DNA from 2 places in the Rhizobium cerradonense genome. Region 2 is predicted to be linked to the other one. Evidence: riboswitches for the same ligand, from Rfam matches in the RefSeq annotation. Region 2 holds a riboswitch; the other holds the start of a gene.
What was found. Region 2 has a riboswitch for S-adenosylmethionine ahead of metA (homoserine O-acetyltransferase MetA). Riboswitches for the same ligand answer to the same signal wherever they lie in the genome.

Region 1 (11,466 bases), on a different contig from region 2:
ATGGCCGACATCATGACCTTCGAGGAGCATCGCGGTCCGATCAAGGGCAAGACCATCGCCTGGACCGGCGACGGCAACAACGTGCTGCATTCGCTGGTCGAAGGGGCCGCCCGTTTCGGCTATCGCATGAACATGGCCGTACCCCTTGGTTCCGAGCCGAAGGATCACTATCTGAACTGGGCCCGCAACGAGGGCGCCGAAATCATGCTCTCGCATGATGCCGACCGTGCGGTCGCCGGCGCCGATTGTGTGGTAACCGATACCTGGGTTTCCATGAATCAGGAGCACCGGGCCCGCGGTCACAACGTCTTCCAGCCCTATCAGGTCAATGCGGCTTTGATGGCACAGGCCGGCAAGGACGCGTTGTTCATGCATTGCCTGCCCGCCCATCGCGGGGAGGAAGTGACGGACGAGGTGATCGACGGTCCGCAATCCGTTGTTTTCGATGAGGCGGAAAACCGCCTTCATGCGCAAAAGTCGATTCTTGCTTGGTGCCTGGGCGCGATCTGAGGATATAGAACCGCGTTTGATGTCGCGGGCGCAGTAGGAGTAGAGCAATGGCGGAAAGTGCAGCCTCGCTGGGTCAATTCGATTTTGCCGGCGACGATCATGTCGTTCCCTTCCAGGTAGAGGGTCTTGATGTCCGCGGCCGCGCCGTGCAGCTTGGGCCGCTGTTGGACGCAATTCTCGCCCGGCACAGCTATCCGGCCCCGGTTGCCCGGCTGCTGGCCGAGGCGGTGGTGCTGACCGTGCTGCTCGGCACGTCACTGAAGTTCGAGGGCAAGTTCACCGTGCAGACGAAGAGCGACGGGCCGGTCGACCTTCTGGTCGCCGATTTCTCGACGCCGGAGAACGTCCGCGCCTATGCCCGTTTCGATGACGAGGCGCTGGCCAAGGCCGTGGCTGCCGGCAAGACCGAACCGGAACAATTGCTCGGCAAGGGCGTCCTCGCCTTCACCATCGATCAGGGTCGCTTCAGTCAGCCCTATCAGGGGATCGTAGCGCTTGACGGCGCGTCGCTCGAGGAGATCGCCGGCACCTATTTCCGCCAGTCGGAACAGATCCCGACGCGTGTCCGCCTCGGGGCCGCCGAATTGTTCGATCGCGATGAGGCCGGCAAGCCGCGCCATCGCTGGCGGGCAGGCGGCCTTGTAGCGCAGTTCCTGCCGGAAGCTCCGGAGCGCATGCGCCAGCCGGACTTCCACGGCGGCGACGGCGACACCAGCCTGCGCGCACACGTCGAGGATGACGCCTGGGCGGAAGCCCGCTCACTGGTCGAGACGATCGACGCCGACGAATTGACCGATCCGCAGGTCGGTACCGAGCGTTTGCTATTCCGCCTCTTCCATGAGCGCGGCGTGCGCGTTTATGAGCCCAAGGCGGTTTTTGACCGCTGCACCTGTTCGCGCGATAAGCTGAAGGGTGTGTTGCGGGGGTTCTCCGCCGAGGAGGTCGAAGCGAGCCAGGAGAACGGCGAAATCGCCGTCACCTGCGAGTTCTGCTCGACGACCTATCGCTTCGAGGTGTCCGAGGTGACGGCCGCCTGAGCAATCTCAGGAAAGTGCGAAGAGCAAAGATGGAGCGGTGAGGCGATGCCGTGAAAGGCCGACCGCTCCAGCGAGCTTCAGTTCAGCGTCCGCAGCAGGTTGGGCGTATCCAGCGAGAAGGCGGGGATCTTGACGTGAAACAGCTTCCCGTCATCCGTCTCCATCTGATAGTGGCCGAACATCATGCCCGATGGCGTGTCGAGCGGGCAGCCTGAGGAATATTCATAGGTATCGCCGGGCCGCAGCCTGGGCTGCTCGCCCACGACGCCCGGCCCGGTCACCTCATCCACCATGCCGTTCTGATCGGTGATGTGCCAATAGCGCGTCACCAGCCGCACGGTGACGGTCGAGTGGTTGGAAATGATGATGCGGTAACCCCAGACGTAACGATCGTCTTCCGGATCGGATTGCTCCTCCAGATAAAAGGGTTCGACAACAACTTCGATGTCGTGTGTTAGTGCGCGATACATGCCTGACACCTTGGTCACTACTCCGAAACGTCGCGCGCTCAAACGAACGCACAAAGGACGCTCCAGCATTTAAGTCTAGGGCACCTTATCCGCTTTCTATGATCCCACGGAAAGCGGGATACTTAGGGGTATCCTATAAAGCGACCTGTTCCGTCAAGGAATGGATTGGTGAAAACGCCTTTGACGGATTAAACCATTCGGATTTTCAGATGTTAGGAATAACTCTAAAGGTTAATTGTCGGCGGTCGAAAGTATAGGCGCACGGTTCGTTTTCGAGATGTGTAAGCCCGCCCGAACAATATTCGGGCGGGTTTGGGTAGATATAGTCAGGCGGAAACTTGTGCCAGAGCGCGGGCGAAATCCTCGACCAGATCTTCGCTGTCCTCGATCCCCGCGGAAAAGCGCACCGTTCCCGGCGAAATGCCGAGTTCGGCACGGGCCTCGTCGGTGAGGTTCTTGTGCGTCGTGGTAGCGGGATGGGTGATCAGGCTCTTGGAGTCGCCGAGATTGTTGGAAATTTTGACGATCTCCAGTGCGTTCTGCAGCTTGAAGGCCGCTTCCTTGCCGCCCTTCAGCTCGAAGGCCACCAGCGTCGAGCCGCCGGTCATCTGCTTGGCGATGATGTCTGCCTGCGGATGGTCCTTGCGGCCGGGATAGATCACCTTGCCGACCTTGCTCTGTTCTGCGAGGAAGTCGGCGACCTTGGCGGCATTCTGCGTCTGCTGCTTGACGCGCAGCGGGAGCGTTTCGATGCCCTTCAGCAGCGTCCAGGCAGTGAACGGCGACATGGCCGGACCGGTGTGGCGGAAATAATCGTGCAGGTTTTCGTCGATCCACTGCTTGTCGGAGAGGATGACGCCGCCGAGCGAGCGGCCCTGGCCGTCGATGTGTTTGGTCGCGGAATAGACGACGATGTGCGCACCGAGCTCCAGAGGCTTCTGGAACAGCGGCGTTGCGAAGACGTTGTCGACCACGACCTTGGCGTCGATCTGGTTGGCGAGCTTGGCGACGGCGGCGATATCCACGACTTCCAGCGTCGGGTTGGTCGGGCTTTCCAGGAAGAACACCTTGGTATTCGGTCGGATGGCCTTTTCCCAGTTCTCGATGAAGCGGCCATCGACCAGCGTGCATTCGATGCCATATTTCGGCGCCAGCGTCTCGACCACCCAGCGGCAGGAGCCGAAGAGGGCACGGGCTGCGACGATATGATCGCCGGCCTTCAACTGGCAGAGAATGGCGGCAGAAACGGCGGCCATGCCGGAAGCGGTGGCGCGGGCATCTTCAGCGCCTTCGAGAGCGCACATGCGCTTCTCGAACATGTCGTTGGTGGGGCTGCCGTAGCGGGCGTAGATGAAGCCATCCGTCTCGCCCTTGAAGCGGGCTTCTGCGGCTTCCGAGGTGTCGTAGACGAAGCCCTGGGTCAGATAGATTGCTTCGGAGGTCTCGCCGAATTGCGAACGGAGAGTTCCGCCGTGAACGAGCTGGGTTGCGGGGCGCCAAGTCTTGCTCATGCCATCACCACTTTCAAAACAAAAAAACCGGTCGCGAAAGCAGACCGGTTTAACCCCGGTCCTTTTAGCCACTTGTTTAACGTGGCTGCAAGCCGACCGGCCAAATCACCACGGGATAAGTTGCAATACTGCCGTTGACCGCTTGCGTCAATTCCCTGAGTTTGGTTTTGTCTGCGGCAAATTATGGAAGAGGCATGATGGCTCGCACTACTGGAATTTTGGCCGATCGCGCAATTGCGGCGCTCTTCGAAGCGGGGCGGCTGACGAGCGAAAAGGAACTGGATGTCGATCAGATCCAGCCGGCGAGCCTTGACCTGAGGCTCAGTGCCCATGCTTTCCGTGTCCGCGCCAGCTTCATGCCCGGCCCGTCGCATCTTGTCGCCGACAAGCTCGACCGGCTGAAGCTGCATGTCGTCGATCTCTCGGAAGGCGCGGTATTGGAAACCGGCTGTGTCTACATCGTGCCGCTGATGGAGCGGCTCGACCTGCCGGCCGACATGTCCGCCTCCGCCAATCCGAAAAGCTCGACCGGCCGTCTCGACATCTTCACCCGCGTCATCACCGACCGCGCCCAGGAGTTCGACAAGATCCCGGCCGGCTATTCCGGCCCTCTTTATCTCGAAATCAGCCCGCGCACCTTCCCGATCGTCGTTCGTCGCGGCTCGCGCCTGTCGCAGATCCGCTTCCGCGTCGGCCAGGCCATGCTCTCCGAGCCGGAATTGCTGGCGCTGCACGAGAGCGAGACGCTGGTCGCCAGCAAGAAGCCGAACGTCACCGGCGGTGGCATAGCGCTCTCGATCGATCTGGCTGGCGACAAGGAAGGCCTGATCGGTTATCGCGGCAAGCACCACACGGCGGTCGTCGATGTCGACAAGAAGGCGCAGCACGATATTTTCGATTTCTGGGAGCCGCTCTATAGCCGCGGCCGCACCGAACTGATCCTCGATCCGGACGAGTTCTATATCCTCGTCTCGCGTGAGGCGGTCCATGTGCCACCGCATTATGCCGCCGAAATGACGCCCTTCGATCCCTTGGTCGGCGAATTCCGCGTTCATTACGCCGGCTTTTTCGACCCCGGCTTCGGCCACGCCCCCGCCGGCGGCCGCGGCAGCCGCGCCGTGCTGGAAGTCCGCAGCCACGAAGTTCCCTTCATCCTCGAAGACAGCCAGATCGTCGGCCGCCTGGTCTACGAGCACATGCTGGAACAACCCTCCAGCCTCTACGGCTCCGGCCTCGGCTCCAACTATCAGGCGCAGGGCCTCAAGCTGTCGAAGCACTTCCGGCTGTGATCGCCTATTTGGCGGCCTTGACAGAGGCCGCCAACTGTTGGACATCTCTGAATGTCAGGCGGGTGTAGCTCAATGGTAGAGCAGCAGCTTCCCAAGCTGAATACGAGGGTTCGATTCCCTTCACCCGCTCCAGTTCTTCCTTCATAAACAGCTATTTATAGACGGCCTTACCGAGCGCCTACGCACTTGCCTGTCCGGTCCGAACGCGATGGGCGCACAAGCCTGATTTTCGACGACGGCTGGCGCCGGCGTCATCGCCACAACAATACCCATCTTCATTCAGGTTAATGCCAGATATTCCTGCCAAAAATCATCCCTCGACTGGAAGGGATGCCGATGCTCAATGTTGCGCTGCTTTACAGATTGAGGGCGATCTTCGCGCGCGGTGCATTGAGGATTTCCCGCCGCACGAAAGTGCCGCGCAGCGCGACGATCATCTGGAAGGATGGCAGCGTCAGCATCGGGCCAAAGGCCTTTCTGCGCAGGGGGATCGTTATCGATGCCCAACGCGGCAGCATCGATATCGGCCGGAATGTCTCCCTCAACGACTACACAATTCTGCTGGGACGCGGCGGCATCACGATCGGCAACGACGTGCGGATCGCCGCCCATGCCATGGTGGTGTCGTTCGACCACAATTTCGATGATCCCACACAGCCCATTCGCATGCAGGGCGTCACCAAGAAGCCCGTCGTCATCGAAGACGATGTCTGGATCGGCGCCGGGGCGAAAATTCTCGGCGGTTCTTATATATCCAAAGGTTGCGTCATCGGCGCCAATTCCGTCGTCAAGGGCAGAACCATACCCTATGGCGTCTATGTCGGCGCTCCCGCGAAGCTGATCAGGCGCCGGGGCGAATCCGACAGCGTCAGACACGCGGATTTCGAACGGTTTTCTCTCTCCAAAAGAAAAGCGGACCGATAGGCTCCCTCAAACAAACAGGCGGGATGCGATGAAGCATCCCGCCTGTTTTCGTGTCGCGTTATTGCGTCAAGCAGCGTTGCGGGCTCAGAATTCCGTCCAGTCCGCGTCCTTTGTGGGAGCCGCCACCGTCTGGCTGCCGCTGCCGAAGGCGCTCATCAGTTTTTGGCCGAGCGCGCGGGCAGGGGAGGGTGCCGGGCGTGCCTTCGTCCCCTCGACGGCGCGAACCGGAGCAATCGCCGGCCGCGGCGCGGGGCGGGTGACGGCGCGCGGCGTGTGGTTCGAGGGGGCCGCGGCAGCAACATAGTTGCCTTCGGTTCCGGTCATGCGGAACTGGCCGAGCAGGGCCGTCAGCGAGGCGGCTTCTGTTGCCAGGCTATGGCTGGCGGCGGTGCTTTCCTCAACCATGGCGGCGTTCTGCTGCGTGCCGTGATCCATGGCGTTGACGGCGGTGTTGATCTCCTGCAGGCCGGCCGATTGTTCGCGCGAGGCCTCTGCGATCGCGTGCACATGCCGGTTGATCTCCTGCACTTCCGAGACGATGACGTCGAGCGCCTTGCCGGTCTCGTCGACGAGATTGACGCCGGTCTGCACATGCGTGCTGGATGCGGTGATCAGCGATTTGATCTCCTTGGCGGCATTGGCCGAGCGCTGCGCCAGTTCGCGCACTTCCTGGGCGACGACCGCAAAGCCCTTGCCGGCTTCACCGGCGCGAGCGGCTTCGACGCCGGCGTTCAGAGCGAGAAGATTGGTCTGGAAGGCAATGTCGTCGATCACGCCGATGATGTTGCCGATCTCAGACGAGGATTTCTCGATCTGCTGCATGGCGCTGACGGCGTTGCGGACGATCTCGCCGGACCGTTCGGCGCCGGAGCGGGTGTGGGCGACAAGCTGGCTTGCTTCCTCCGCCCGCTTGGCGGCGTCCTTGACGGTAGTGGTGATCTGCTCGAGGGCGGCCGCCGTTTCTTCGACGGCGGCGGCCTGTTGTTCCGTGCGCTTGGAAAGCTCGTCGGCGGAGCCGCGGATTTCATTGGCGCCGGCGTTGATGGCGCGTGCATTGGCACCCACCGCCTGCATGGCCTCGTTCAGCTTGATGAGCGAATGGTTGAAATCCTGCCGTAGCTGATCGAGATGGGCGACGAACTGCGTGTTGATGTGGGTGACGAGATCACCTTGCGCTAAGCGCTTCAGACCGTCGCCGAGCGCCTGCACTGCCTGCTGCAGATGCGCGGCTTCGGTCGCCTGCCGCGCTTCACGTTCGGCGTGCTCGCTGTCGCTGAGATTACGGTCGACTTCGGCTTGCGCTTCCAGCCGGGCGCGTTCGATGGCGTTGTCGCGGAAAACGGAAACTGCCGAGGCCATTTGACCGATTTCGTCGCGACGGTCGAGACCTTCGATCTCGCTTGCCGTATCACCGCTGGCAAGCGTCACCATGCGGCGATGCAGGCGCGTCAGTGGCGTCGCAATGCCAGTCTGAGCGACATAGACGCCGAGGATCATGGCCAGAAGCGTCAGAGTGCCGAGAATGCCGAGCGTGTAGTTGATCGTGGTATTGACGTGGGCGGACACGGCATCGCCGCCATCATTCATCCGGTCGGTCAACTCATTGTTATTGGCCTGCATCTTGGCGACGAGCGCGGTCAGCTTGTCGCTGATGGCGGCCATATTCGCATTCGCGCCCTTGACGTCGCCGCTCTTGCGCTGGTCGATCACCTTGTTCGTCAGCGCTTCCAGCTCGTCTATGCCGGCGAGGATCTGATCCATCTGTGCTTTTTGGGCAGGAACCTGACTTTCGGCCTGCTTCAATCGGTCCTTGGCCTCGCCAAAGCGGCTTTTGCTGGCGGCAACCGTCTTGAAGGCGTCGCTGTCGGGGTCGAAATTCAGCATCATGCTTGCCTGCAGCACGGAGGCCAGAACGGAAGTGCTGGAGCGCGTGCCTTGGGTCGCCGCAACCGCCTCGTTGTCGAGGAAGGCGCTGTAGACCTGATCCGCCTTGCGGAATTCGCTGACGATGAAGAGCAGGCCGGCGAAGGAGATGATCCCGAAAAACAGGATCACGGCGAGCATCTTGGTTTTGATTTTCAGGTTCCTGAACATGACGATCCGTCCGAGGGATATCGCGCCGCACCGGAGGGTAGCGCGCAATGATCCGCTTTCCCTGGAGAAACGAAGGACATCGCGCTTGCTGCCTGGTGCACGCAAGTGAAGCCGAATTTTATGAGATACCTTGGCAAGCAAGGTTCGGACGACCTGCGTCATGCAATCGGCTTCCGGAGCCGACGTCGTCGGTGCCAAATAGAATCGATAGAGCTTAATCGACCGCTAACGCAGATATCTTCAAGGCTGGATTCTGCGGTGTATCCACGCTTTTCCAAGTATCGCAATACTGCGATGCGATTGCGTCGGCGGCTTTGCCTGAAGGGATCGTCGCGACCGACGGACAGGGCGGGATATTCTCCCTTCGGCACGACTCTGTTACACCGGTTTCGAAATCGGAAACCGCGAACCGACCGGAGGCTGGATCATCATCATGCGTGTTTGCCCTTCGGCGTTGGGATCCTTGGCAAGGCTTTTGGTATGCGCGGCGCTGATCCCCGCGTCCTGCACCATGCCTCTGGCGGCCCAAGAGGCGCCGCCGTCCGGCCTGCCGATCTTATTCGATTCGCGCGAGCGGCTGCCGAAGCCGGACCTTTCGTCGCTGGTCAGGCTGCGTTTCCTGACCTCCGTCGACTTCCCGCCCTTCAATTTCGCCGATCAGAATGGAAAGCTCGCCGGCTTTCATGTCGATCTTGCCCGCGAGATCTGCGACGAGCTCGGCATATCGGACAAATGTCAGATCCAGGCGCTGCCCTTCGATGAATTGCAGAGTGCGCTTGCTGCCTCGCAAGGGGATGCGGTGATCGCCGGCGTCGCGGTGACGTCCGAGCTGCGCAAGAGCTTTGCCTTTTCGCGTCCCTTTCTGATGTTGCCTGCCCGTTTCGTGCGCAATCTCAAAGCGTCGATCGACGGCACGACGGCCGCCGCCCTTACCGGTCATCCGGTAGGTGTGGTCAAGGGCACGGCGCATGAGGCGATGCTCGCCGCCTTTTTCCCCGCCATCAAGCAAGTGCCCTTCGACGACAAGGACGCGCTCCTGGCGGCAGTGAAGGACGGCAAGGTGGACGCCGCCTTTGCCGATGGGTTGCAACTATCCTTCTGGGTATCGTCGTCATCGGCCGAAAAATGCTGCGCGCTGTTCGACGGACCCTATCTCTCGCAGCAATTCCTTGGTGAGGGCATGACCATCATGTTGCGCCAGCAGGACGCCGATCTAACGGCCGCGATCAACCATGCGCTGGCAACACTGTCACGCGATGGCCGGCTCCAGGAAATCTACCTGCGCTATTTTCCCTACGGCCTCTATTGAGGACGCTTCTCAGCCCTTGCGGTAGCGGGCAATGGCGCTGCGCTCAATGGCGGCGCAGGTGAGCTTGTCGAGACCAAGACGGTCGCGCAGCAGGCTGAGCAGGCGCAGCTCCTCCGCCTTGACCGAGAAATCGGCAGAAGCGACCTCGACGGCAAGCGCGTAGGCGGTGTCATAGAGCCGCGCCGGCAGGGTGTCGCGCACCGTCTCCAGCACGATATCGAGCCCTTCGCTGCCTGCGAGAAGCTTGGCGCAATCGCGCGAAACGGAGATCAGCCGCTCGTCATCGAAACCGTCGAAAACCGGGAGCGCGTGGATCAGCTCGCCGATCCGCCCCAATTCCTTGTCGTTCATCGTCCGATCGACGGCGGATGCTATCACCATGACGTAGATCAGGGCTTCGTGGGCGGAAAGCGGCTTGTTCATGGCAGATCAAAATCCTTCAATTTGGCAGCAGACTAGAAAGTCGCGCCTCTCATGACAAGGGCTCGTGTCGGAAGCGCGGCGTCAGATTGTGATGTCAGATTGGATTAAGTGGGTTTTCCTTGGCAGGCGCCGGCCCGAGCGTTGATTTTCCGCCGACGCGCGGATCGTCGCCGTAGATGCCGCGCTTCTGCTGCTTTGCCTGTTCGGCAAGGGCGACCAGCGGCGATCCGGCCTCCGGCTCGGCCCAGCCGAACCGTACCAGCCATTCGCTGAGATCGACGCGAACATATCGGCAGGCGCCGATCACCGTACCCTGCCAGGTTGGGCTCGGCAGGTCGCAGTCGACGGTGCGGCCACGCAGATACATGCGGAAGGCCGTACGCGCCGCCGCCCCGCAGGGCCAGCTCTTGCCGCTCGGTCCGGTGCACATCCGGTCGACATCGGTCGGAATGATGCCGGGAAGCTGCACGCTCTTGCCGCCAATGGTCAGTATGCCGGCGCGGTCCGAAAACGGCCGCACCAGTTCCACCGGCTTTACCTGCTCGCTCGGCTTTTGATCACCGTCGGGCGACGCTTGCTGAGATGGCGGTTCTGCGGGCACGGTCCGGTGGGCCGCGGCCTCTCGCTCTCTGTCCACCTGATCGGCCGGCATCTGGTTTGCCGGCGTCTGGCCTATATTGGTCTGGTCGGAGGCGGCCGCAGTTGCCTGCGCCAATTGCGTCTCGTTCGACTTTGCCGGCGTCGTCTTTCGCTGCGCCAACTCGGTGGACGTGCTGCTTTCCGGCAAAATTGCCGGCTGCACGGCTGCGGTGGAGCTGCCTTTGTCAATTTGAGCCGCGCTGTCGGCGACAAGAGCTTTCGCCGTCTCTTCCAGTGTCGACGTCGGAGTTATAGGCGGTTGATGGCTGTTGTCCGCCGCCGCGGCAACGGCGGCAGATTGTACGGCGCTCGTATCGGCAGGTTGCTGGGCTGAAGCGGTTGTTGCCGGGACGGCGGCCTTTGCCATTTCCGTCGGCGCCGGCGTGCTCACGGCAGGTGCGCTTTCCGCTTTGGCTTTGGTCGACAAGCCAGAGCCATGCTCCTCAACTTGCACGGCAATCAGCGTCAGCCACGAACCGAGGACCACGCCTACGACGCTTGCAAGCCAAATATCACGACGCATCACGAGAAAACTTTCCTATTGGCTGGCCCAAATGATCCGCGCAATCCATTCGACATCCGCAAGATCGAAGCTTCGATTCGGATGTTCCGGGTTGAGCGACAGCAGTTCGATCGACCGCGCGGTTTGTCGCAGTAGCACCTTGGCCATGACTTCGCCCTCGCGGGTCTTGACCACGACGCGATCGTTGCGCCTGATCTGCGCGCCCGGCTCGACGATCAGTATGTCGCCATCGCGATAGAGCGGCAGCATGCTCTCGCCCTGCACTTCCAGCGCGTAGACGCCTCCCTTTTGCCCCGGCGGCACCGGAAATTCCACCATGTCCCATCCCTGGCCAACCGGAAAGCCGCCGTCATCGAAAAAGCCGCCGGAACCGGCTTGGGCGAAGCCGAGCAGCGGTATGGAGCTTGCCGGCATTGGGAAGGAGCGATCGAATGTGCCGCTGGCGCCATCCGCCGGCCGCATGAAGCCGAGAAACTGCTCGATGCTGGCCCCGGTTGCGTCCAGAACCTTGGCGATCGATTCCGTCGACGGCCAGCGCAGGCGCCCATCCTGGCTCAGCCGCTTCGACTTGTTAAACGAAGTGGGGTCTAGGCCGGCGCGCCGGGCAAGACCTGATGCCGTCAGGGCATGCCGTTCGGCAAGCCTGTCGATCGCACTCCATATCTGCTCATGTGACAGCATCGCCGTTCAGCACTCGGAAGCCGGATTGTCCGGCGTTTGGCCCTAAAAGAAAGGTT
Region 2 (11,466 bases):
ATCAGGAACGGCCGCCGGTCCGCGTGCACGCTGCGGGTCCACCAGGGGGACGCTTTGCTGCTCGTTGGCTCCATTGCGCGCTTTCTTCTCGGGATCGCCGGGGATGGGGGTGGCTATTTCTGCTGATTTAGGGTACTTGCGCCCCCAAGCAAACAATAGCTGCGTCTCGAGGTGCATTTCGACAGTCCCTCTACGACGCAAAGGGCAGCGTTACAAGGAAGTCTTATGGTCAAGGTCATCGCCTCTTCAGTCCGCAAGGGCAACGTTCTCGATGTCGACGGCAAACTCTACGTCGTTCTCACCGCTCAGAACTTTCATCCGGGCAAGGGCACGCCGGTCACCCAGGTCGACATGCGCCGCATCGTTGACGGCGTGAAGGTGTCCGAGCGCTGGCGCACCACCGAGCAGGTCGAGCGCGCCTTCGTCGAAGACGTGAACTTCCAGTACCTCTACGAAGACGGTGAAGGCTTCCACTTCATGAACCCGGCCACCTACGACCAGGTCGTCGTCGACGTCGAGACCATGGGCGACCAAAAGGCCTATCTCCAGGAAGGCATGACCTGCATCCTGTCGATCCACGAAGGCGTTCCACTGGCACTCGAACTGCCGCGCCATGTCACGCTGGAAATCACCGAGACCGAACCGGTCGTGAAGGGCCAGACGGCATCCTCGTCCTACAAGCCCGCCATGCTGTCGAACGGCGTACGCACCATGGTTCCGCCGCACATCAACGCCGGCACCCGCGTCGTCATCGCCACGGAAGACAACTCCTACGTCGAGCGCGCCAAGGACTGAGGAATCAGCCTATCGTTTCACGGAAAACGCCCTGTCCTCACGGATGGGGCGTTTTTGTTTTGTGCATGATCTCGCATGCTGAGCGAATTCGGGCCTATCTCGCCCGGGCGAGATAGGGCTCCGCCACAAAGCTACCGCGACGGCCCATTCGCCCTCTTGGGGCTTACGTCCGGTACCACCGCCGCCCGCGGCACGACTGCGGCAACGACCTCCTCATGTTGCACCAGCGCCTGAAGATGCAGGACGCGTGGCGACATTGCCTGAAGATAGGCTTCGGACCGGCCGATATAAATCACGGTGGCGTCAGTGAACTCCGTCAGCAACGCCGAGAACTTGGCCTGAATATCCGGCTCCAGCCCTTCCATGACTTCATCGAGGATGATCCATTTCGGTTGCGCCAGCAGCAGATGCGCGAAGGCGAGCGCCTTTTGCTCGTCATTGTCAAGGAGCCGGTCCCAGCGCGCCTGCGTATCGAGCCGGCTCTTCAGGCGGCCGAGGCCGACCTTGTCCATCGCAGCCTCGACGGCGGCATCGTCATAGGTATCCCGATCCTCGGGAAAACTGATCGCTTCGCGTAGCGTACCGCCAGGCACATAGGGCGTGTGCGGCATGAACAGCATGTCTTCCATCAGCGGCAGGCTGATCTTTCCGGAGCCGCAATTCCATTGATGCGCCAGCGATTGGAACAGCAGCCTGCGGTTCACGCCATGGTCGCCGTTGACCATGATGTGCTCGCCGGCGGCAATCGTCACCGTGCCCTCGCGGATACGGAAGCCGTTCTCGATGATATCCTCGCTGGTCTTGGTGGAAATCTCCATATCCGTCCAGACCATTTCACCGGGCGCAGCATGGTCGAAAGCAATGGTATGCGGCATGACCTTGCCGTCATCCATCTCGGTCAGCGCCTGGCGGAAATCGGTGACACGCATCAGCGTGGCGCGCCATTCCGCGATCGGGCCGAAATTGGCGACATACCAGCGCAAGGCGGTATTGACCTGGTTGAAGGCACCGACCGCCACCATCAATTGACCGATGGTCAGCCCGCCGGAGAAATAGGCGGGCGCGGCCACCAGGATCGGAATGATCAGCACCAGCCAGCCATAACCGGCCGAAACCCAGGTGAGATTGGTGTTGGCAATGGCGAGCTGACGGATGACGGCAAGCACGGCGGAAATATCGAGATTGATCCGCCGGCGCTCATTCTCCTCGCCGCCCGCAATGGTGATCGCCGGCATATGCTCGTTGGCATGCATCAGGGCAAAGCGCAGCTCGGCTTCCTTGGAATAGCGGTCGGCATTCAGCCGCACCAGCCGGCGGCCAACGAGCTGGCTCAGGAACGAGGCAGAGCCGGCATAGATGATTGCCGCCCAGACCATGTAGCCGGGAATGGAAAAGCTCATGCCCTTGAAATTGAAGACCATGCCGCTGGACAGCTCCCAGAGCACGCCGATGAAGCTCAGGAGCAGGATGGTCGCCTGTACCAGACCGATCGCAAGGCCCGTCGTGCTTTCGGCAAGATTACGCGCATCCTCGTGCAGCCGCTGGTCCGGATTGACGCCGATCAGGCCGGAGGAGGCCAGACGAAGCGCGCGCTTGGCCTGCAGCCACTGGTCGACGAGATCGCGCGCCAGGCCCTCGCGCATATAAAGCGCGGTCATTTGATTGAGCCATGCCTGCACGACGTTGAGGACCAAAAGCAGGCCGGCAATAATGCCGAAGACGCCGAGCTGATGGAAGAACGCTCCCGTATCGCGCCGCGCCAGCGAATCATAAAACGGCGCATTCCAGTTGTTGAGCAGAACCTGGACATAGGCCGTGACAAGAATAATCGCGAACAAAGCAATCGTAAGAGAAATAATCTTGATGCGTACCGCCGAATTCCAAAAGGCGGAAAACATCATGCGCAGCCGATAGAGAACGCTGAAGTCGTATCCGACCCGGTCCGCTCCCTCATTATTCGGCTTGGCTTGCGTTTCAACTGCCATCAACACTTCCCTGCGACGCACTTAATCCTCAGTTAATCATGACCTGCTCACATGTCCATCCATGCGATACATCAGCGTGATCACGTTCGGTATATACACCGTTTCACGCCTTGAACCGAATTAGGCCAAGGGATAGCTTGCGCCCGAAAGATTGATGAAAGCCTTCCAATGCAATTTCAGGGCACCGCGGACTATATCGCCGACAAGGATCTGATGGTCGCCGTCAACGCCGCCATTCGGCTGGAACGACCGCTTTTGGTGAAGGGCGAGCCTGGGACGGGCAAGACGGAACTGGCTCGTCAGGTCGCCGCAGCCCTCGGTCTCGACCTCATCGAGTGGAATATCAAATCGACCACGAAGGCGCAGCAGGGTCTCTACGAGTATGATGCCGTCTCGCGCCTGCGCGACAGCCAGTTGGGCGACGTGCGCGTCAATGACGTCAGGAACTACATCCGCCAAGGCAAGCTCTGGCAGGCATTTACGGCCTCGCAGAAATGCGTGCTGCTGATCGATGAGATCGACAAGGCCGACATCGAATTCCCGAACGATCTGCTGCAGGAACTCGACCGCATGGAGTTCCATGTCTATGAGACCGGCGAAACGATCCGCGCCGCCGTCCGGCCGATCGTCATCATCACCTCGAACAATGAAAAGGAGCTGCCGGATGCTTTCCTGCGCCGCTGCTTCTTCCATTATATCCGCTTCCCCGACGCCGAAACGCTGACGCGCATCGTCGAAGTGCACTATCCCGGCATCAAGCAGACACTGGTGCGGGCGGCCCTCACCCAATTTTTCGAGATCCGCGATGTGCCGGGGCTGAAGAAGAAACCCTCCACCTCCGAAGCGCTCGACTGGATCCGCCTCCTCGTCGCCGACGACGTCGATCCCGCCACGCTGCGCGGCGACGCAAAGAGCGTCTTGCCGAAGCTGCATGGGGCTTTGCTGAAGAACGAGCAGGACGTCCATCTCTTCGAACGCCTTGCTTTCATGGCGCGCGGGCAGGGGAAATGATGCAGCCGGATGCCGTGAAGGTCTTGATCTACGCGCTGAGCGGTCGGCATTTGCTGGTATTCGACGAGCCGGATTTTCCCACCGTCGAACTCCAGGTTCCCGGCGGCACTGTCGAACCCGGCGAAGGCATCGCAACGGCGGCGGCGCGCGAATTCGAGGAGGAAACCGGTTTTGCGCCGGACGAACTCCATCCGCTCGGCATTCATGACTATCGGTTCGAAAAGGATGGGCGCCAGCACCATCACCAACGGCACTATTTCCGCTGCCGCATCTCCGAGACGGCGCCCGCCACCTGGCTTCACTATGAAATGACGCCGTTCGGCGGCGGCGATCCGATTGGCTTCCGTTTCTTCTGGCTGCCGATCGAGGACGCCAGGCTACGCCTCGGCTATGGCATGCAGGCGCTCCTTGGTCATCTGTAGGCGACAACCGACATACGCAACCGCCCGCTTTTCCCGGAAAAGCTTGCCCATTGACCCGCAGGGGCAGCAGGTCTATTGAATTTCTCCCGTGGTGATTTGGCCGGCCGGCTTGCAGCCACGTTAAAAAAGTCGCTAAAGGGCCGCGTGCGGACCGGTAGCGATTCTTATCGCGGCCGGTTTTTTGTTTTTGTCGAGTGATAACGATGCCCATCAAGATTCCCGATACGCTGCCCGCGTTCGAAGCCCTCCAGAGCGAGGGTGTGCGGGTGATGACCGAAACGGTGGCGATCCGGCAGGATATCCGCCCCCTTCAGATCGGGCTTCTCAACCTCATGCCGAACAAGATCAAGACCGAAGTGCAAATGGCGCGCCTTGTCGGCGCCTCGCCCTTGCAGGTGGAATTCTCGCTGATCCGCGTCGGCGGCCACAAGGCCAAGAACACATCGGAAGAGCATCTGCTCGCCTTCTACCAGACTTGGGAGGAGGTGAAGCACCGCAAATACGACGGCTTCATCATTACCGGCGCGCCGATCGAGCTGCTGGATTATGAGGAGGTCACCTACTGGGACGAGATGCAGCAGATCTTCGACTGGACGGCGACCAATGTCCATTCCACAATGAACGTCTGCTGGGGCGCGATGGCGGCTGCCTATCATTTCCATAGGGTGCCGAAATATACGCTGAAGGAAAAAGCCTTCGGGGTCTATCGCCACCAAAACCTGAAGCCGTCCTCGGTCTATCTCAACGGCTTCTCCGATGATTTCGCCATTCCGGTCTCGCGCTGGACGGAAGTGCGCCGTGCCGACATCGAAAAGGTGCCGGGGCTACAGATCCTGATGGACTCCAGCGAGATGGGCGTCTGTCTGGTCCACGAGCAGGCCTGCAACCGGCTCTACATGTTCAATCACGTGGAGTATGATTCCACCTCGCTGGCGGACGAATATTTTCGGGATGTGAACGCGGGCGTGCCGATCAAGATGCCGCACAATTATTTCCCGCATAACGACCCGGAAATCGCGCCGCAGAACCGCTGGCGCAGCCATGCGCATCTGTTCTTCGGCAACTGGATCAACGAGATCTACCAGACCACGCCCTATGATCTCGAGGAGATCGGCCAAGAGAGGTTCTGAGCTTGTTCATTCCCTTCTTCCTGAAACTGAAGGAAGCGAAGGTTCCGGTGACGCTCCGGGAATTCCTGTCGCTTCTGGAGGGGATGGAAGAAGGGATCGCCGATTACGACGTCGAGGCCTTCTACTATCTGGCCCGTGCGGCGCTGATCAAGGACGAGCGCTTCATCGACCGTTTCGATCAGGTCTTTGCCGATTACTTCCGCGGTGTCGAGGCGGTCGGCAGCGATGCGCCGCCGGCCGAGCAGGTCGCGATCCCCGAGGAATGGCTGCGCAAACTCGCTGAAAAACATCTGACGGACGAGGAAAAGAAGCTGGTCGAGGCGCTCGGCGGCTTCGAAAAGCTGATGGAGACGCTGCGTCAGCGTCTTGCCGAACAGAAGGGCCGGCACCAGGGCGGCTCGAAATGGATCGGTACGGCGGGCACGTCGCCGTTCGGCGCGTATGGCTATAACCCCGAAGGCGTGCGCATCGGCCAGGACGCGTCCCGTCACCGCAAGGCGGCGAAAGTCTGGGACCGCCGCGAATTTCAAAATCTCGACGACAGCGTCGAACTCGGCACCCGCAACATCAAAGTGGCGCTGAAACGGCTCCGCCGCTGGGTGCGCGAAGGAGCTGCCGAAGAGCTCGATCTTTCCGGAACGATCCGCTCCACCGCAGAGCACGGCTATCTCGACGTCCAGACCCGGCCGGAGCGGCGCAATGCCGTCAAACTGTTGATGTTCTTCGATGTCGGCGGTTCGATGGATGATCATATCCGTGTGGTCGAGGAACTATTCTCCGCCGCCCGCGCCGAATTCCGGCACATGGAATATTTCTATTTTCACAACTGCCTCTACGAAGGCGTATGGAAGGACAATCGCCGCCGGCGCGCCGATATTACCGCAACGGCCGACCTGATCCGCACCTTCGGTCCCGACTATCGCGTCGTCTTCGTCGGCGATGCCTCGATGAGCCCCTATGAGGTCACCCATCCCGGCGGCTCCGTGGAACATTGGAACAGGGAGGCCGGCGAAGCCTGGCTCAGCCGTATCACCGGCCATTTCCGCAAATGCGTCTGGCTCAATCCCGTGCCCGAAAACTATTGGACCCACACCACCTCGATCTCAATCATCCGCCGTCTGCTTGCCGAGCGGATGTACCCGCTGACGCTTGGTGGTTTGGAGAGGGCGACGAAGGAACTGTCCCGCTGAGACAATCTACATTGATTGCCTGCTTGTCTTCATCATGCATGCTTGATGGCGATGGCTAGGCACAAGACCGCGGCAAACCCGAACAAAACACCTCGCCGGCCTGTCGTACGCATTGCACATTTCCGGCGCAGTCTGCCGGTTCCGAAGCCGTCGGGAGAAACCCGAGCGGCACTTGATCGGCCACCCGCCGCCTCTAAATTTCGCAATCGACCGATTGCGGACCGGCGCAAATGGGGGCAGGGTCAAGCCTCGAATTTTCAATGGGAATGGATGAGCTGATATGACGAAAGACAATTTGGAGCGGGAAGTTTTCGGGACGACGGCCGATGGAGAAACGGTCTATCGCGTCAAGATAGTCGGCGGCGGCCTGACGGCTCACATCATGACCTGGGGTGCCGTCATTCAGGACCTGCGGCTGGACGGCCATAGCCCGTCCCTGCTGCTCGGCTTCGATGACTTCGCCGATTATCCGGCCCATTCCTCCTATTTCGGCGCCACGCCCGGCCGCTGCGCCAACCGCATCGGCGCCGGCCGTTTCACGCTGGACGGCAAGGAATATCAGCTCGACCTCAACGAAAAAGGCGTCACCCATCTGCATGGCGGCAAGGATAATACCGCCAAGCGCAACTGGACGATCGTCGAACACGCCATCGACCGCGTCGTGCTGAAGATCGTCGATCCGGATGGCCGCGCCGGCTATCCTGGCAATTGCACGATCCAGGCGACCTATTGGGTGCATGGCAACGGCGAATTCTCGGTTACCTATGAATCGACGACCGATCAGCCGACGCTCGCCAATGTCTGCCAGCACGCCTATTTCAACCTCGATGGCCACGACGACGCGCTCGGCCACGACATCATGATCGCCGCCGACCACTATACCCCGACGGATGAAAAGCAGGTGCCCACGGGCGAAGTGCGTCCCGTCGCCGACACTGTCTTCGATTTCCGCGAAATGGCGCCGATGATGCGCTTCGATGGGACCGAACAGGCGCTCTACGACCATAATTTCTGCCTGTCGTCCGAACGCACCGCCAAGCGCTCGGTGGTGCTGGCACGCAGCGTCAATTCCGGCGTCTCGCTGGAAGTGCGCACGACCGAGCCCGGGGTGCAGTTCTATGCGGGCTTCAAGCTGGATGTTCCCGTTCCCGGCCACGATGGCCGCAAGATCGGCCCCTTCGCAGGGTTCTGCCTGGAAACCCAGGTCTGGCCGGATGCCATCAACCACGAGGGCTTCCCGAACGCCGTTCTTCGTCCCGGCGAAGTACTGCGGCAGGAAACGGATTACATCTTCACCAAGAACTGAGCTGAAGGTACCCAATCACGGAATTGTCGGCCGGGCGCACTGCGCCCAGCCGATTGAATTTTAGCCCCGCAGATCAGATTCACCTTGCAGATTGGTTCTAAATAGGTTCTATGAAGGACCCATGGATAGAACCAGTTTAGTCGCTGAATTGAACAGTCGTGGCCTGCGCGACGCGGCCATGAGCGGCCCGTTGTACAAGCGCCTGGCGCAGGCGCTGACCGGGCTCATCCAGGAAGGCCTGCTGAAATCGGGAGCAGCGCTGCCGGGCGAGCGCGACCTGGCCGAGGCATTGCAGGTCGGCCGCGTCACGGTCCGCACCGCCTATCGCGATCTGCTGGCCTCCGGCGCGATCGAGTCACGCCATGGCAGCGGTACTTTCGTGTCGCAGCGCGTCGAGCGTATCGAACAATCGCTCTGGCGCCTCTCCTCCTTCTCCGCCGATATGCGCTCGCGCGGTCGCGAGCCGGCGGCAAGGATCCTGTCGCGCAGCGTCAGCACGCCGGCACCCGAAGAATGCTTTCTGCTCGGTCTCGGGCAGGACGAGCCCGTGCTGCGGCTCGATCGCTTGCGCCTGGCCGATGGCCAGCCGCTCGCCATCGAGCGCGCCGTCGTACCGATCAAATTCGTCGGCGAGGATGCGGTTTCCGAGGGTTCGCTCTATGATGCGCTGGCTGGAAACGGCTTCAAGCCGGTCCGGGCCCTGCAACGGCTGACAGCCGTGACGCTCGATCCGACCTCCGCGTCGATCCTCAACGTCAAAGCCGGCGCGCCCGCGCTTTTGATCGAACGTATTTCACGCCTGGAAGACCAGCGCGTCGTTGAATACACCCGCTCGCATTATCGCGGCGATGCCTATGATTTCGTTGCCGAATTGAGAATTGGAGATGACCTATGAGCGAGACCCAATCCCTGATGCTGACGGAAGCCGGCCAGTCGCCGGATGTTGTCGCGGCGCTGCTTGAGAAAGAAAAGCCCGTCTTTGCTGAAATCGCAAAGCTCTTCACCTCTACGCGTCCCTCTGTTATCACCACGGCCGCACGTGGGTCTTCCGACCATGCCGCCACCTTCTTCAAATATCTCTTCGAGATCTCCCATGGCGTACCCGTCGCGTCGGTCGGTCCGTCGATCGCCTCGGTCTATGGCGCCCCCCTGCATCTAAAGGGCGGCATCCACTTCACCGTATCGCAATCCGGCGGCAGCCCCGACATCATCGCGCTGCAGGCCGCCGCCAAGCAAGGTGGTGCCACCACGATCGCCGTCGTCAACGTCACCGACAGCCCGCTCGCCAAGGAGGCCGATATCGTGCTCGGTCTCAACGCCGGCCCGGAAAAGAGCGTCGCCGCCACGAAATCCTTCATTGCCTCCGTCGCAGCGCTCGCCGGCGTCACCGCCGCGATCTCGGGAAACCAGGCGCTTGCCGCCGGCCTCGCCAAATTGCCGGAAGCGCTTGCAGCGACATCGGGGATCGACGGCAAGGCCGCCGAGGACGTGCTGTTCAACGCGACATCGCTTTATACCGGCGGTCGCGGTCCAGCATTCGCCATTGCGCTGGAGGCAGCCCTGAAGGCCAAGGAAACCTCTGGCCTGCATGCCGAAGCCTTTTCGCTTGCCGAGCTGATGCACGGACCGATGCGGCTAGTGCAGCCGGGCTTCCCGATTGTTGCCTTTTCGCCCGACGATGCCGCCTTTGCCAACAATGCCCAGGCGCTGGAGCGCCTGCAGAAGCTCGGCGCCACCGCCGTCTCCTTCTCTACCGCTCCGCTACCCGGCATCAACCTTCGCATGCCGACCACCGGCAACGGTTTGCTCGACCCGCTGGTGTCGCTGCTCTGCTATTATCGCCTCATCGAATCCGTGACGCGTCGCAAGGGATTCGATCCGGATAAGCCGGCTAATCTTCTCAAGGTAACGGAGACCATGTGATGGATTACAAGGTCTTTACCGGCGCCCGCGTCTTCGACGGCGAACGGTTTCACGAGGACAGCGCCTTGGTGACCGGCAATGGCCGGGTGCAGGCGATCACCGCCGCCAACAATGTGCCGGATAATGCCGAAGTGATCCGCCTTGACGGCGGCGTCCTGTCCCCCGGCTTCATCGACGCACAGGTGAACGGCGGTGGCGGCCGCATGCTGAACGACGGCCCTTCGCCGGAAGCCATGTATACGATCGCCGAGGGGCATCGCCCCTATGGTACGACGGCGCTGCTGCCGACGCTGATCACCGATATCGCTGCGACGACGACGGCGGCGATCGAGGCGGCGACCGAAGCCGTCAAGGCCAACCGAGGCGTCGTCGGCCTGCATCTCGAAGGCCCGCATCTGGCGCCGGCCCGCAAGGGTGCACATCTTGCCGAACTGATGCGCCCGGTCGAAGACAGCGACGTCAAGACCCTCATCCGCGCCCGCGAGGCGATCGGCATCCTGCTGGTCACCATGGCGGCCGAGCAGGTCACCGCACGCCAGGTACAGGCGCTGAACGAAGGCGGCGTCATCGTCAGCATCGGCCATAGCGACTGCACCGCGGAAGCGGCCGATGCCCGCTTCGACGCCGGCGCCCGTGGCGTCACCCATCTTTTCAACGCCATGAGCCAGATGGGTCATCGCGCGCCGGGCCTCGTGGGCGCAGCGATCGACCATCCCGCGCCCTGGTGCGGCATCATCGCCGATGGTCACCATGTCGATCCACGAGCCCTGCGCATCGCGCTTCGCGCCAAGCGCGGCGAGGGCCGGCTGTTCTTCGTCACCGATGCCATGTCGCTGGTTGGCACCGACCTTCCGAGCTTCACCCTGAACGGCCGCACCGTCTATCGCACCAAGGGCGGCTATTGCTCGAAGCTGACGCTGGATGACGGCACGCTTGCCGGCTCCGATGTCGATATGGCCTCGACGATCCGTTACGGCGTCAATATCCTTGAATTGCCGCTGGCAGAAGCCTTGCGCATGGCGACGTCCTATCCCGCGCGCTTCCTGCGGCTTACCGACCGTGGATATCTGACGCCCGGCGCGCGTGCCGATCTCGTCCACATCAATGACGGCATCGAAGTCACCAAGACATGGATCTCCGGCCAGCGATCGGCCTGAAACCGCAAACGAGAGAGGCACGGAATGACCGCAGTCACGGACAGCTATTTCTCCGCCCTCATCGGCCGGCTGGAAACCTTGCGCGAGACGCTCGCCGAGCCGATGGCCAAGGCTGCCGCCGTCATCAGCGCGGCGGCGCGCGCCGATCGACGCGTCTATGTCTTCGGCACCGGCCATTCGCATATGCTGGCGGAGGAGGTGCACTACCGCGCCGGCGGCCTGGCCTTCACCATCCCCGTGCTGGTCGGCTCCGCCATGCTGCACGAAGGCGCCGTCATCAGTTCGGTCTATGAGCGCACCGAGGGCCTGATACGGCCGATTTTCGAGCGCTACGGCATGCAGTCCGGCGATGTACTGATCATCGCCTCCAATTCCGGCGTCAATGCCGCCCCGATCGAGGCTGCCGATTACGGCCGCGAGATCGGCGCGACCGTCATCGCCATTACTTCCCTCGCCTACTCCACCGCTATCGCCAATGGCCGCCGGCGGTTAGCCGATATCGCCGATATCGTCTTCGACAACGGCCTGCCGCCTGGCGACGCCGTCA

Region 1: another riboswitch for S-adenosylmethionine. It lies ahead of PH547_RS17275 (O-succinylhomoserine sulfhydrylase); the one in region 2 lies ahead of metA (homoserine O-acetyltransferase MetA).

Annotation. Positions count from the first base shown of each region.
Region 1 is NZ_JAQJCK010000007.1:106,723-118,188, reverse strand. It holds gene argF (ornithine carbamoyltransferase) at 1-510, shown strand, start outside; gene PH547_RS17285 (Hsp33 family molecular chaperone) at 558-1,547, shown strand; gene apaG (Co2+/Mg2+ efflux protein ApaG) at 1,625-2,017, opposite strand; gene PH547_RS17275 (O-succinylhomoserine sulfhydrylase) at 2,344-3,528, opposite strand; SAM riboswitch at 3,572-3,650, opposite strand; gene PH547_RS17270 (2'-deoxycytidine 5'-triphosphate deaminase) at 3,723-4,817, shown strand; tRNA gene PH547_RS17265 (tRNA-Gly) at 4,876-4,949, shown strand; gene PH547_RS17260 (acyltransferase) at 5,154-5,741, shown strand; gene PH547_RS17255 (methyl-accepting chemotaxis protein) at 5,826-7,835, opposite strand; gene PH547_RS17250 (transporter substrate-binding domain-containing protein) at 8,347-9,144, shown strand; gene PH547_RS17245 (tellurite resistance TerB family protein) at 9,154-9,567, opposite strand; gene PH547_RS17240 (thermonuclease family protein) at 9,662-10,729, opposite strand; gene PH547_RS17235 (S24 family peptidase) at 10,745-11,410, opposite strand.
Region 2 is NZ_JAQJCK010000004.1:181,507-192,972, reverse strand. It holds gene epmA (EF-P lysine aminoacylase EpmA) at 1-74, opposite strand, end outside; gene efp (elongation factor P) at 226-795, shown strand; gene PH547_RS11530 (ABC transporter ATP-binding protein/permease) at 927-2,780, opposite strand; gene PH547_RS11525 (AAA family ATPase) at 2,949-3,791, shown strand; gene PH547_RS11520 (NUDIX hydrolase) at 3,791-4,213, shown strand; SAM riboswitch at 4,292-4,369, shown strand; gene metA (homoserine O-acetyltransferase MetA) at 4,417-5,343, shown strand; gene PH547_RS11510 (vWA domain-containing protein) at 5,346-6,533, shown strand; gene PH547_RS11505 (aldose epimerase family protein) at 6,814-7,839, shown strand; gene PH547_RS11500 (GntR family transcriptional regulator) at 7,961-8,734, shown strand; gene PH547_RS11495 (SIS domain-containing protein) at 8,731-9,762, shown strand; gene nagA (N-acetylglucosamine-6-phosphate deacetylase) at 9,762-10,919, shown strand; gene PH547_RS11485 (SIS domain-containing protein) at 10,944-11,466, shown strand, end outside.